DNA from 3 places in the Brachybacterium sp. GU-2 genome. Region 3 is predicted to be linked to each of the others. Evidence: predicted binding sites of a transcription regulator. Region 3 holds the regulator's gene; each other region holds the start of a gene.
The links. The regulator LexA, encoded in region 3, represses DNA repair genes until DNA is damaged. The targets are predictions, from matches to a motif close to TCGAACANNTGTTCGA.
Positions count from the first base shown of each region.

Region 1: the regulator LexA is predicted to act here: its motif matches at 1,223-1,238, upstream of RBL05_RS03745 (HNH endonuclease signature motif containing protein).
Region 2: the regulator LexA is predicted to act here: its motif matches at 1,508-1,523, upstream of RBL05_RS10190 (DUF222 domain-containing protein).

Region 1 is NZ_CP133037.2:798,555-801,828, reverse strand. It holds gene RBL05_RS03750 (4-(cytidine 5'-diphospho)-2-C-methyl-D-erythritol kinase) at 1-847, shown strand, start outside; gene RBL05_RS03745 (HNH endonuclease signature motif containing protein) at 1,249-3,039, shown strand; gene RBL05_RS03740 (hypothetical protein) at 3,118-3,274, opposite strand, start outside.
Region 2 is NZ_CP133037.2:2,229,308-2,232,581, reverse strand. It holds gene RBL05_RS10190 (DUF222 domain-containing protein) at 1-1,497, opposite strand, end outside; gene RBL05_RS10185 (hypothetical protein) at 2,044-2,325, opposite strand; gene fdxA (ferredoxin) at 2,624-2,953, opposite strand; gene soxR (redox-sensitive transcriptional activator SoxR) at 3,059-3,274, shown strand, end outside.
Region 3 is NZ_CP133037.2:1,171,405-1,174,678, forward strand. It holds gene nrdR (transcriptional regulator NrdR) at 1-331, opposite strand, end outside; gene RBL05_RS05405 (LysM peptidoglycan-binding domain-containing protein) at 360-755, opposite strand; gene lexA (transcriptional repressor LexA) at 926-1,621, shown strand; gene RBL05_RS05415 (ATP-dependent DNA helicase) at 1,661-3,274, opposite strand, start outside.

The DNA of each region.
Region 1 (3,274 bases), 370 kb from region 3:
CCGCGGCTACCACGCGCTCGCGACGGTGTTCCAGGCGGTCGACCTCTACGAGACCGTCACGGCGACCCGCGCCGACGAGATGAGCCTCGAGATCACCTCCGAGGTGCCCGGGGAGGTGCCGCTGGACGGCACCAACCTCGCCCTGCGCGCCGCCGAGCTGCTGCGCACCGAGTGCGGCGTGCGGGACGCGGCGGCGCTCCACGTCCGCAAGCAGGTCCCCGTCGCCGGCGGCATGGCGGGCGGCTCGGCCGATGCGGCGGCGGTGCTCGTGGCGCTGGACCGGCTGTGGGGGCTGGGTCTCGGCGCCGAGGCGCTGCGCACGCTCGGGGCACGGCTCGGCGCCGACGTGCCTTTCTCGATGCTCGGCCACACCGCGCTCGGGCGCGGCAACGGTGCGGACCTCACCACGGTGCTCACCCACGGCGAATGGACCTGGCTGCTCGCCGTCCCCGGCGGGCACCTCTCCACCCCGGAGGTCTTCCGGCGCTTCGACGAGCTCGTGCTCGCGGGCGGGCGAGTGCCGCCGGAGCGACCCGAGATCGACGAGCGACAGCTCCAGGCGCTCAGCGGCGGCAACCTCGAGCTGCTCGCCGACACCCTCCACAACGACCTCCAGGCCGCGGCGTTCGCCCTGCATCCCCGGCTCGAGGAGGTCGTCGAGGCCGCCGAGCGGCTCGGCGCGATCGGCGCGATCGTCAGCGGCTCCGGACCGACGGTCGCCGCGCTGGTCGAGGACGAGGCCGCCGCGCGCACCATCGCGGCAGGCCTGACGGAGGGCAAGCTGGTGGAGTCCTGCCTGATCGCGCGGGGCTCGGCGCCCGGCGCGAGCGTGCTCGAGGAGTGCTGAGCCGGGCTGCGGCCCGCCCCTCCGGGCGCGGCCCCGTCCCGGTGCGGCATGGACGGTTCCTCCACGAACCGGAGTCATCCACCGTGTCGTGTCGAGGGTTCCTCCCCACATATTGGTTTTCCACAGTGCGCTGTCCACAATTCGGCGCGTCCGATCGTGGACGGCATGCGAGCTATCCACAGGAATCGACCCTGCTTGACATTCCGCCGTGGATTCGAACGCGCAGTTGAGGCCCGGGATGGATGCGGGCCTGCAGGTCGGCGGACGGGTGCTGGTGCGGCTCCTTGCCGCAAACGCCGACCTCTCCTCCCCGCGACCTATTTATCCACACTATGAAGTTCCTGACCGGTAGCTGCAATGTGGGTCTTCTCGTTCTCGAATGGCTGTGCGAAAATAGAGGCATGTCGAAGGAATCCTCGAACGAGCGCGATGTACCCGAAGGTGCCGCCGGCGCCTCCGGTCATCACGGCCCCCCGTCCGGGGAGCACTTCCGCCCGTCCGGAGATCCGGCCGGCGAACTCCCTCCTCGTGCGGACCGCCCGATCCAGGTCGACGCCGAGCAGCTGACCATCGGCGAGCTCGACCTCCTCGCCACCCGCGAGATCCTCGCCGAGCTCGGTTCGCGGGGCTCCGCGCCCCTGGACTCGCTGGACATCGACGGGACGATGACGCTCCTCGAGACCATCGTCGGCCTGGAAGGAGCGCTCGAGGCGCTGCGCGCGCGGACAGTGGTGCACCTCGAGGACGCGGTGAAGGCGGACTGCGTCCGGCGGGAGGAGAGCCCCAGGCAGGCCGCGCTGGTGGCCCGTGCCGAAGCGTCGCGGGCGCTGAAGTCCTCCCGCGCGGTCGCAGGGCGCACACTCGCGACCTCCCGCCGGCTCGTCGGCAGCATGCCCGGGATGATCTCGGCGCTGTCCTCCGCGCGCATGCTCCCGCAGTCCGCCCACAAGGTCGGCTCGGTCCTCGGCCCGGCGACCCCGGAGCAGCGTCGACAGGTCGATATGATCCTCACCTCCCGGCTCGCCGAGCTCGAAGGGTGCGGGCCTCAGCAGTGGGGCGACGAGGCGGCGAGGATCCTCCACGCCCTCGACCCTGCCGGTGCCGCCGCGCGCCACCAGGCCGCGAAGCGGGAGCGGCACGTGACGGTGCGGCGCACCGACCACGGGATGGCGCGGATCACCGCCCTCGTCCCCGGCATCGACGGCGCTCGGATCCGCAAGGGACTCGACGTCGCGGCCGAGAACGCCCGCGCCCAGGGCGACCGGCGCGGCCACCAGCAGATCATGGCCGACCTCTTCGCCGATGCGCTGATCGGCCGCGGCGACGGCATCGACCCCACGACGCTCGACATCGGGATCGTCATCACCGACCGCTCCCTCCTCGCCCCCGCGCACGCCGATGCCGCCCTGGTCGAAGGATTCGGGACCGTCCCCTACGACCACGTGCGCGAGGAGATGCTCCGCGCGGCCCAGGCCGAGGAGGACACCGACCTCGCCCTCACGATCCGTCAGCTCTACGCCGACCTCGACCACGGCGACCTGGTCGCGGTGGAATCACGGTCGCGGGCGTTCCCCGCAGCGCTGACCAGGTTCCTCACCCTCGCCCACCAGACCTGCCGCGGCCCCCACTGTGACGCTCCGATACGGCAGATCGACCACATCACGCCCTGGTCGCAGGGCGGGGCGACGTCCCTCGACAACGGGAACGGGCTCTGCGCCGCATGCAACCAGAAGGAGCTCGCCGGGGAGACGGCACGCGTGGTCCGCGACGAGGACGGCGAACGCCGCACCGTACGCTGGACCACCCGCCACGGCCGCAGCGCGACCCGCGGGGCGATCAACCTCGATCCGCTCGGCACCTACCGACGACGATGCGCATCCGCGAGCCGCGCATCCGACACCGATGTTCCGAGAAGCCCCGCGACGGCAGAGCATGCGGCGAGGGAACGGATGGCGGAGCACCGCACGACCGGCGAGCGCGCGGACCGCCGATGCGACGCGATCACCCCTGGGAGCAGTGGGCGCGAGAGACTGCCGCTGGGGCACGACGAGCCCGGCGAGCTGATGACCCTGCAGCGCGCGCTCACGGATCTGCGCCTGCGGCTCACGGACATCCCGGATCCGCACCGGATCCACCGTCTCCCGGGCTACCCGGGTGACTGGATCGTGCGACGCGGCAGTCGGGGGAGATAGTCGGGAGGCGATGAGCAGATCCGGGAATCGAGGATCCCGAGTGCCGTGCGCCGGCCGACCTCAGCCGGGCGTCGACGCTCAGCCGAGCTGCTCGGACAGCTCCAGCCAGCGCTCCTCGAGCTCCTCGTTCTCCCGCCCGACCTCCTGCAGCTGCGCGGTGATCTCCTGCAGCCCCTGGTAGTCCGACTGGTCGTGCCCGGCGAGCTTCGCGTGCAAGGACTCCGTCTGCTTCTCG
Region 2 (3,274 bases), 1.1 Mb from region 3:
CGGCAGGCCTGCGATGCCGGACTCCGCCAGCTGCCGACGGCGCTGCCGTCGGTAGGTGCCGACCGGGTCGAAGTTGATGCCGCCCCGCCGTGCCTTCTGGCCGTAGCGGGTGGTCCACTCGACTGTGCGCCGCGTCCCGTCCTCGTCGTGGATGACGCGGACGCTCTCCCCGAAATCCTCCTTCTGGTTGTCCCCTCCGCAGGTGCCGTTCCCGTTGTCGAGGCTGGTCGCACCACCCTGCGACCAGGGCACGATGTGGTCCATCTGGCGGATCGGGGCATTGCAGAACGGTGCACGGCAGGTCTGGTGGGCGAGCGTGAGGAAGCGCCTCAGGGAGGCGGGGAAGGCTCTGGACCTCGCCTCGACACCGACGAGCTGGCCGGTGTCGAGGTCGGCGTAGAGGTTCCGGATCGTCAGCGCGAGGTCGGTGTCCTCGCCCCCGGAGTCCAGGGCCCGCAGCATCGCCTCGCGGACGTGGTCGTAGGGGACCGGCCCGAATCCCTCGATCGTCGCCGCGTCGGCGTGCGCCGGGGCGAGCAGTGACCGGTCGGTGATGATGATCCCGATGTCCAGGGTGGTCGGATCGATGCCGTCGCCCCGGCCGACCAGGGCGTCGGCGAACATGTCCGCCATGATCTGCTGGTGGCCGCGCCGGTCGCCGGCGGCGCGGGCGCCCTCCGCCGCGACGGACAGCCCCTTCCGGATCCGGGCGGCGTCGATCGCCGGGATCAGCGCCCGCACCGAGGCCATGCCGTGGTCCTCGCGCGTGATCGTGACGTGCCGATCCTTCATCGCCCGACGATGGCGCTCCGCCGCCCCCTCCGGATCCAGCGCATGGAGCAAACGCGCGACGTGGTCGGAGATCTCCCGGGTGCCGCAGTCCTGCAGGTCGGGGAGCTGTGCGGTGAGCATCGTGTCGACCAGTTCCCGCACATGCGGCGGCACCGGCCCCATGGCCGAGCCGACGGTGTGCACCGAGCGGGGGTTCAGCGTGCCCTCGGCCAGGGCGGTGAGCATGCCCGGCATGCTCTGGACCAGCCGACGGCAGGTCGCCAGGCTCCGACCGGCCACGGACCGCGACTCCTTGAGCATCCGCGAGGCCTCGGAGCGGGCGACCTGCATCGCCTGTCGCGGGCTCTCCTCGCCCTGCAGGCAGTCCTCCTTCCCCGCGGCCTCGAGGCGCACCAGCGCACGAGCTCGCACCGCATCCAGAGCAGCTTCGATCCCGACGATGCTCGACAGGAGTGTCTTGGTCTCGGCCACGGACAGACGGTCGAGCGACGGGGAGCCCTGCACGCCGAGCGTCATGAGGGCTGACCGGGCCGCCGCGACATCGACCTCTCCGACGAGGACCGCTCTCTCCTCCACACGCACGGGTACGTCCACCGGCACCGGCGCGCCCTCAGCGGCGTCATCCGCAGGCGGGACGTCGTTCACCGGACGGTGGCCGTCGTCGGCCTCCCCGGTGTCGTCGCGTCGCTGCGGATCCTCTGTCATGTGACCAGTATCGCATGTCAGTTTGATAGAGGGAAGAGTCCGGTAGAAACCCTCCACAGCTGTGCACAGAATGTGGAAAAGCGGGGCGTGTGGAGGAACAGTGGGGAGGGTGGTCCTGTCCGGATGCGGCGGCAGCGGCGGGATGCGCGTCAGGAGAGTGCGGCCGGCGAGCTGCTCCGACGTGCGATGCTTCGGACACATCGTCCTGTTCACCCTGGGCCGATGCCGAATGCCACAGCTGCGGGGGAGTCGTCCCGCGAGAGGCAGAGAGAAACGGGGTTCAGGGAGGTCGCACTGCTCACGAAGCAGGAACGGTCGCCGCCGTCGGCTCGGAGAGAATCCGAGTCACGCGCCCGGAGGTTGCTTTTCGTTTATCGACGATGGTGTCACCCGAGAAACTGTCGAGTCTCCGTGGTCACCCAATCGCACAGACGTACGAGGCGACGGTGAGTGCTGCGCGAGCATGCCGAACCGGTCCGCGCGAGCGCACCCCACCCGCCCCGGCGACTCGCGGGATGGCCGGAGGTCGAGGCCGTCCCGTCGGCCTCAGGCGGTGTCGTGCGTGGCGATGAGCGAGACCGCCACGAGGAACAGGGCGGTCGCGCCGAATCCCGCGCCGGCACAGGCGGGCAGCGCGCGGTGCTCCAGACCGCGGTCGTGGCGGCTGACCCCGGCATATCCGAGGACGACGGCGGCGAGGCCCGGCGGCACGGCGAGCACGTCGCCGATGATCGGGATCAGGGCGCAGAGCAGCGCGATCAGGCCGAGGGCGAGGGAGAGGTCCCCGGGGGAGCGCCGCCCGCGTCGGGGCGGACGGGCGTCGTCCATGCTTGCATCGTAGAGGGGAGTGTGCGACGTGGCCCGGGTGTCGCACCTGCTCGCGCTCCTGCTGGGCACTGCGCGGGTGCTCGGCCCCCGGAGGTGCGTCCGGCGGTGCTCGCGCTGGCGGGCCGTGCTCGCGGCACCTGGGGAGAGCAGTGCGCTCCGCGGTGACGAACTGGTGCGCCGCGGCATACCGGACGCGGGAAGGGCCGACGGCGAGGGGACACGGGATGAACGCATTGCGACGGGTCGAAGCAGACCAGCCGCACCGCTTCCGCGGCACCGCGCCGGGCACCCGCTGACCTCACTCCAGCGGGTTCTCCTGCGGAGGCAGCGCCGCGACCAGCGGGTGGTCCTTCTCGATAACGCCCATCTTCGCCGCGCCGCCGGGCGCTCCGAGCTCGTCGAAGAACTCGACGTTGGCGTTGTAGTACTCCGCCCACTCGTCCGGGGTGTCGTCCTCGTAGAAGATCGCCTCGACCGGGCAGACCGGTTCGCAGGCGCCGCAGTCCACGCACTCGTCCGGTTGGATGTAGAGCATCCGGCTGCCTTCATAGATGCAGTCGACGGGACACTCGTCGACGCAGGCGCGGTCCTTCACGTCGACGCAGGGCAGGGCGATCACGTAGGTCATCGGAGGCGGTCCTCCCAGGAGCGGTGGGGCGGTGCGGGTCCTTCCCGCGGTGCTGCGAGCACCGTAGGATCTCAAGTGCACTTGAGGTCAAGGCGGAGGGAGGGGATGCTCGTGAATGCGCCCCACGAGCCCGAGCAGCTCATGACCATCGGTGAGATGGGCCGACGCACCGGCGTCGCCCCGAGCGCCCTGCGCTACTACGAGGACCTGGGGCTCATCGCCTCCGTGCGCACCGCCGGGAACCAGCGACGCTACGCCCGGCACATGCTGCGCCGCGTCTCCCTGGTCTCGGTCGCCAAGCGCCTCGGGATCCCGCTGGCC
Region 3 (3,274 bases):
GCAGGATCGACAGGCCCACCTGATGGGCGTCGATCTCCGCCTGCCCGCTGAGCCGGATGCTCTCCTCGACCCGCTGGGCGAGCAGGGCCAGCTGGTCGTCGCTGACCGGACGGCCCTGGCACGCCTTGCGGACGCCGGAGATGACCTTCGCCCGACTGAAGGGCTCGCTCACTCCGGACCGCTTGAGGACCGACAGCGAGGCGGTCTCCGAGGTGGAGAAGCGGCGCGAGCAGCTGGGGCACTGACGGCGGCGCCGGATCGTCGCGCCGTCGTCGGACGTGCGCGAGTCGACGACGCGCGAATCGGGGTGGCGGCAGAACGGACAGTGCATCCGCTCAGGGTACCGGCACGACCCCCGCTCAGCGCGAGGCACCCTCCAGCACGGGCAGCTCGAGCTGCTGACCGGCCGTGATCCGGCCGGTGGGCAGGTGGTTGAGGCTGCGGACCTCGTCGACGAACTCGGCCTCGCCAACGCCCTCGGGGGCATGCTCGGCAGCGTAGTCCCAGAGGGTGTCGCCCGCCTCGACCGTGATCACGGCGGGCTGGGCGGTTTCGGTGCCCGCGAGGGCGGCGGGGAGGTCGAGCGCGAGGAGGGCGATCGCGGCGACCGCGAGGCCGAGCAGGAAGGCGACGCCCGTGAGGAGGCGCCGGCCGCGGCGGGTCGGCTCGAGTCGAACACGCGGTCGAGCGACGGACTCGCAGGCCTGCTCGTCCTGCCGCGGGAAGGGAAGAACCGTGGCGGTGTGGGTACTCATCTCCGAACTCCTGTTCGATCGAATCTCTGTGCGACTGTAGCCCGCGGCGCTCGCGACACGCAAGAGGAACATCGAACACATGTTTGGCATCCCTCGCGTGCCGCCCTACGCTGGGCCACGAGGACAACGGAACCCGATGGGTCCGACAGACGACGCCAGGAGGCCGCACGATGACGCCGAGCACCCCCAAGCCGACCAGGGCCCGCGGCGATGCGCCGGCCGACGAGCGCACAGCCGGCCTGACGCGTCGCCAGCGCCTCGTGCTGGAGACGATCAGCGAGGCGGTCGCCGCGCGCGGCTACCCGCCGTCGATGCGCGAGATCGGCGATGCCGTGGGCCTGACCTCCTCGTCCTCCGTCGCCCACCAGCTGCAGACCCTCGAGCGCAAGGGCTTCCTGCGCCGTGACCCCAAGCGTCCGCGCGCGATGGAGGTCGTGATGCCCGAGGCCGACGACGTCCCCGCCCCGCCCGTGGAGATCGAGCCCGGCGGCAGCTCGGTGAACGTCCCGCTGGTGGGCCGGATCGCCGCCGGCATCCCGATCACCGCCGAGGAGCAGGTCGAGGACGTCTTCACCCTTCCCGAGCGCCTGGTCGGCGGCGGGGACCTCTTCCTGCTGCAGGTGGTCGGCGACTCGATGATCGACGCCGCGATCTGCGACGGGGACTGGGTGGTGGTCCGCTCGCAGAGCACCGCGGAGAAGGGCGAGATCGTCGCGGCGATGATCGACGGCGAGGCGACGGTGAAGACCTTCGTGCAGCGCGACGACCACGTGTGGCTGATGCCGCACAACCCGGCCTTCGCCCCGATCCTCGGCGACCATGCCGAGATCCTCGGCAAGGTCGTCGCGGTGCTGCGCTCCGTCTGAGCTCCCGGGCTCGCGCTCCCCCGGAACCCGCGGCGCGTTTCAGGAGCCCGCTGCGAGCCTCCGGAGCGCGCCGAGGGCGACCTCGGGGTCGACCGTCGGCCACAGCGGCGGCATCGACTCGCGCAGGAACGAGCCGTACCGTGCGGTCGACAGACGCGGATCGAGCACGGCGACCATCCCGCGATCCGTCTCTCGCCGGATCAGCCGCCCCGCCCCCTGGGCCAGCAGCAGCGCGGCGTGCTGGCCGGCGACGGCCATGAAGCCGTTGCCGCCGTGCTGGGCGATCCGCTCCTGGCGGGCCGACATCAGCGGGTCGTCCGGTCGGGGGAACGGGATCCGGTCGATGGTGACCAGACGCAGCGAGCGGCCGGAGACGTCCACGCCCTGCCACAGCGTGAGCGTGCCGAACAGGCTCGCGTCCTCGTCCTCGCGGAAGGTGCGCACGAGGTTCGCCATGGAGTCCTCGCCCTGCACCGCGACGGTCAGGTCCAGCCGTGCGCGGACGTGCTCGGCGGCGAGCTCCGCGCCACGGCGCGAGGAGAACAGGCACAGCGCTCCCCCGCGCGAGGCCTCCACCAGCTCGGTGAGGTGATCCAGCATCGCGGGCGAGGGGCCGTCGCGGCCCGGCTGCGGGAGGTGGCGGGCGGTGTAGAGGATGCCCTGGCGCCGGTAGTCGAAGGGGCTGCCCACGTCGATCCCCGCCCAGGCCCCGGAGTCCTCGGCGGCGGGGATCTCGTCCTCGGCGACCCGTCCCCGGCGGGCGAGGCCCACCTCCCCGGCGGCCGGCTCGAAGCGACCGCCGAGAGCGAGCGTCGCGGAGGTCAGCACCGCGGTGCGGTCCTCGAGGATCGCACCGCGCATCGCCGCGGCCACGCTCAGCGGCGCGACCTGCAGCGAGGCGCGGCCGGTCGCCTGCCCGCGGGAGACGGAGACGACGTCGTCCTCGCCCGGGTCGCTCAGGCGCTCGCACACGTCGATGATCTCCTGCAGGTTCGCCCGCACCGTCTTGCGCGCCCCGGCGGAGGAGTCGTCGCCGGCGTCCCTCGCGTCCGAGTGGGCGGTGCGCGCCTCGACGCGGACGTGGCCGACGGCATCGGCGAGCTGATCGGGTAGGTCTCCGAGCACGCGCCCGTCGGGGGCGAGCTCGAGCGCGGCGCGCAGCTCCTCCCCCGCATCGTCCAGCGCGGTCGCCGCGACGCCGAGGCCGCGCAGGTCCCGCACCGCGCCGCGCAGCATGCCGGGGTTGAGGACCTCGGTGACGGCGCTGGTGACCCGGGCGGTGAGGTCATGGGCCTCGTCGAAGACGACGACGTCGTGCTCGGGGATGATGCCGTGGCGGTCGAAGGAGTCGATCGCGAGCAGCGCATGGTTCGTCACGACCACGTCCACCTCGCGCGCGACCTCGCGGCTGCGCTCGGCGAAGCAGTCCTGGATCATCGGGCAGGAGGTGCCGATGCACTGGTTCCCGGTGACGGACACCTGACGCCAGGCACGGTCCGAGACGGGGTCCTCGAGCGAGTCCCGATCCCCGGTATCGGTCTCCTCCGCCCACTCCCGCAGACGCTTGACCTGGGTGCCGAGCTTCTCGCCGCCGGTGCGGGAGGGGTCCGAGGACGCCTCGGAGAACAGGGCGCCGGGCTCGATGTCGACCGG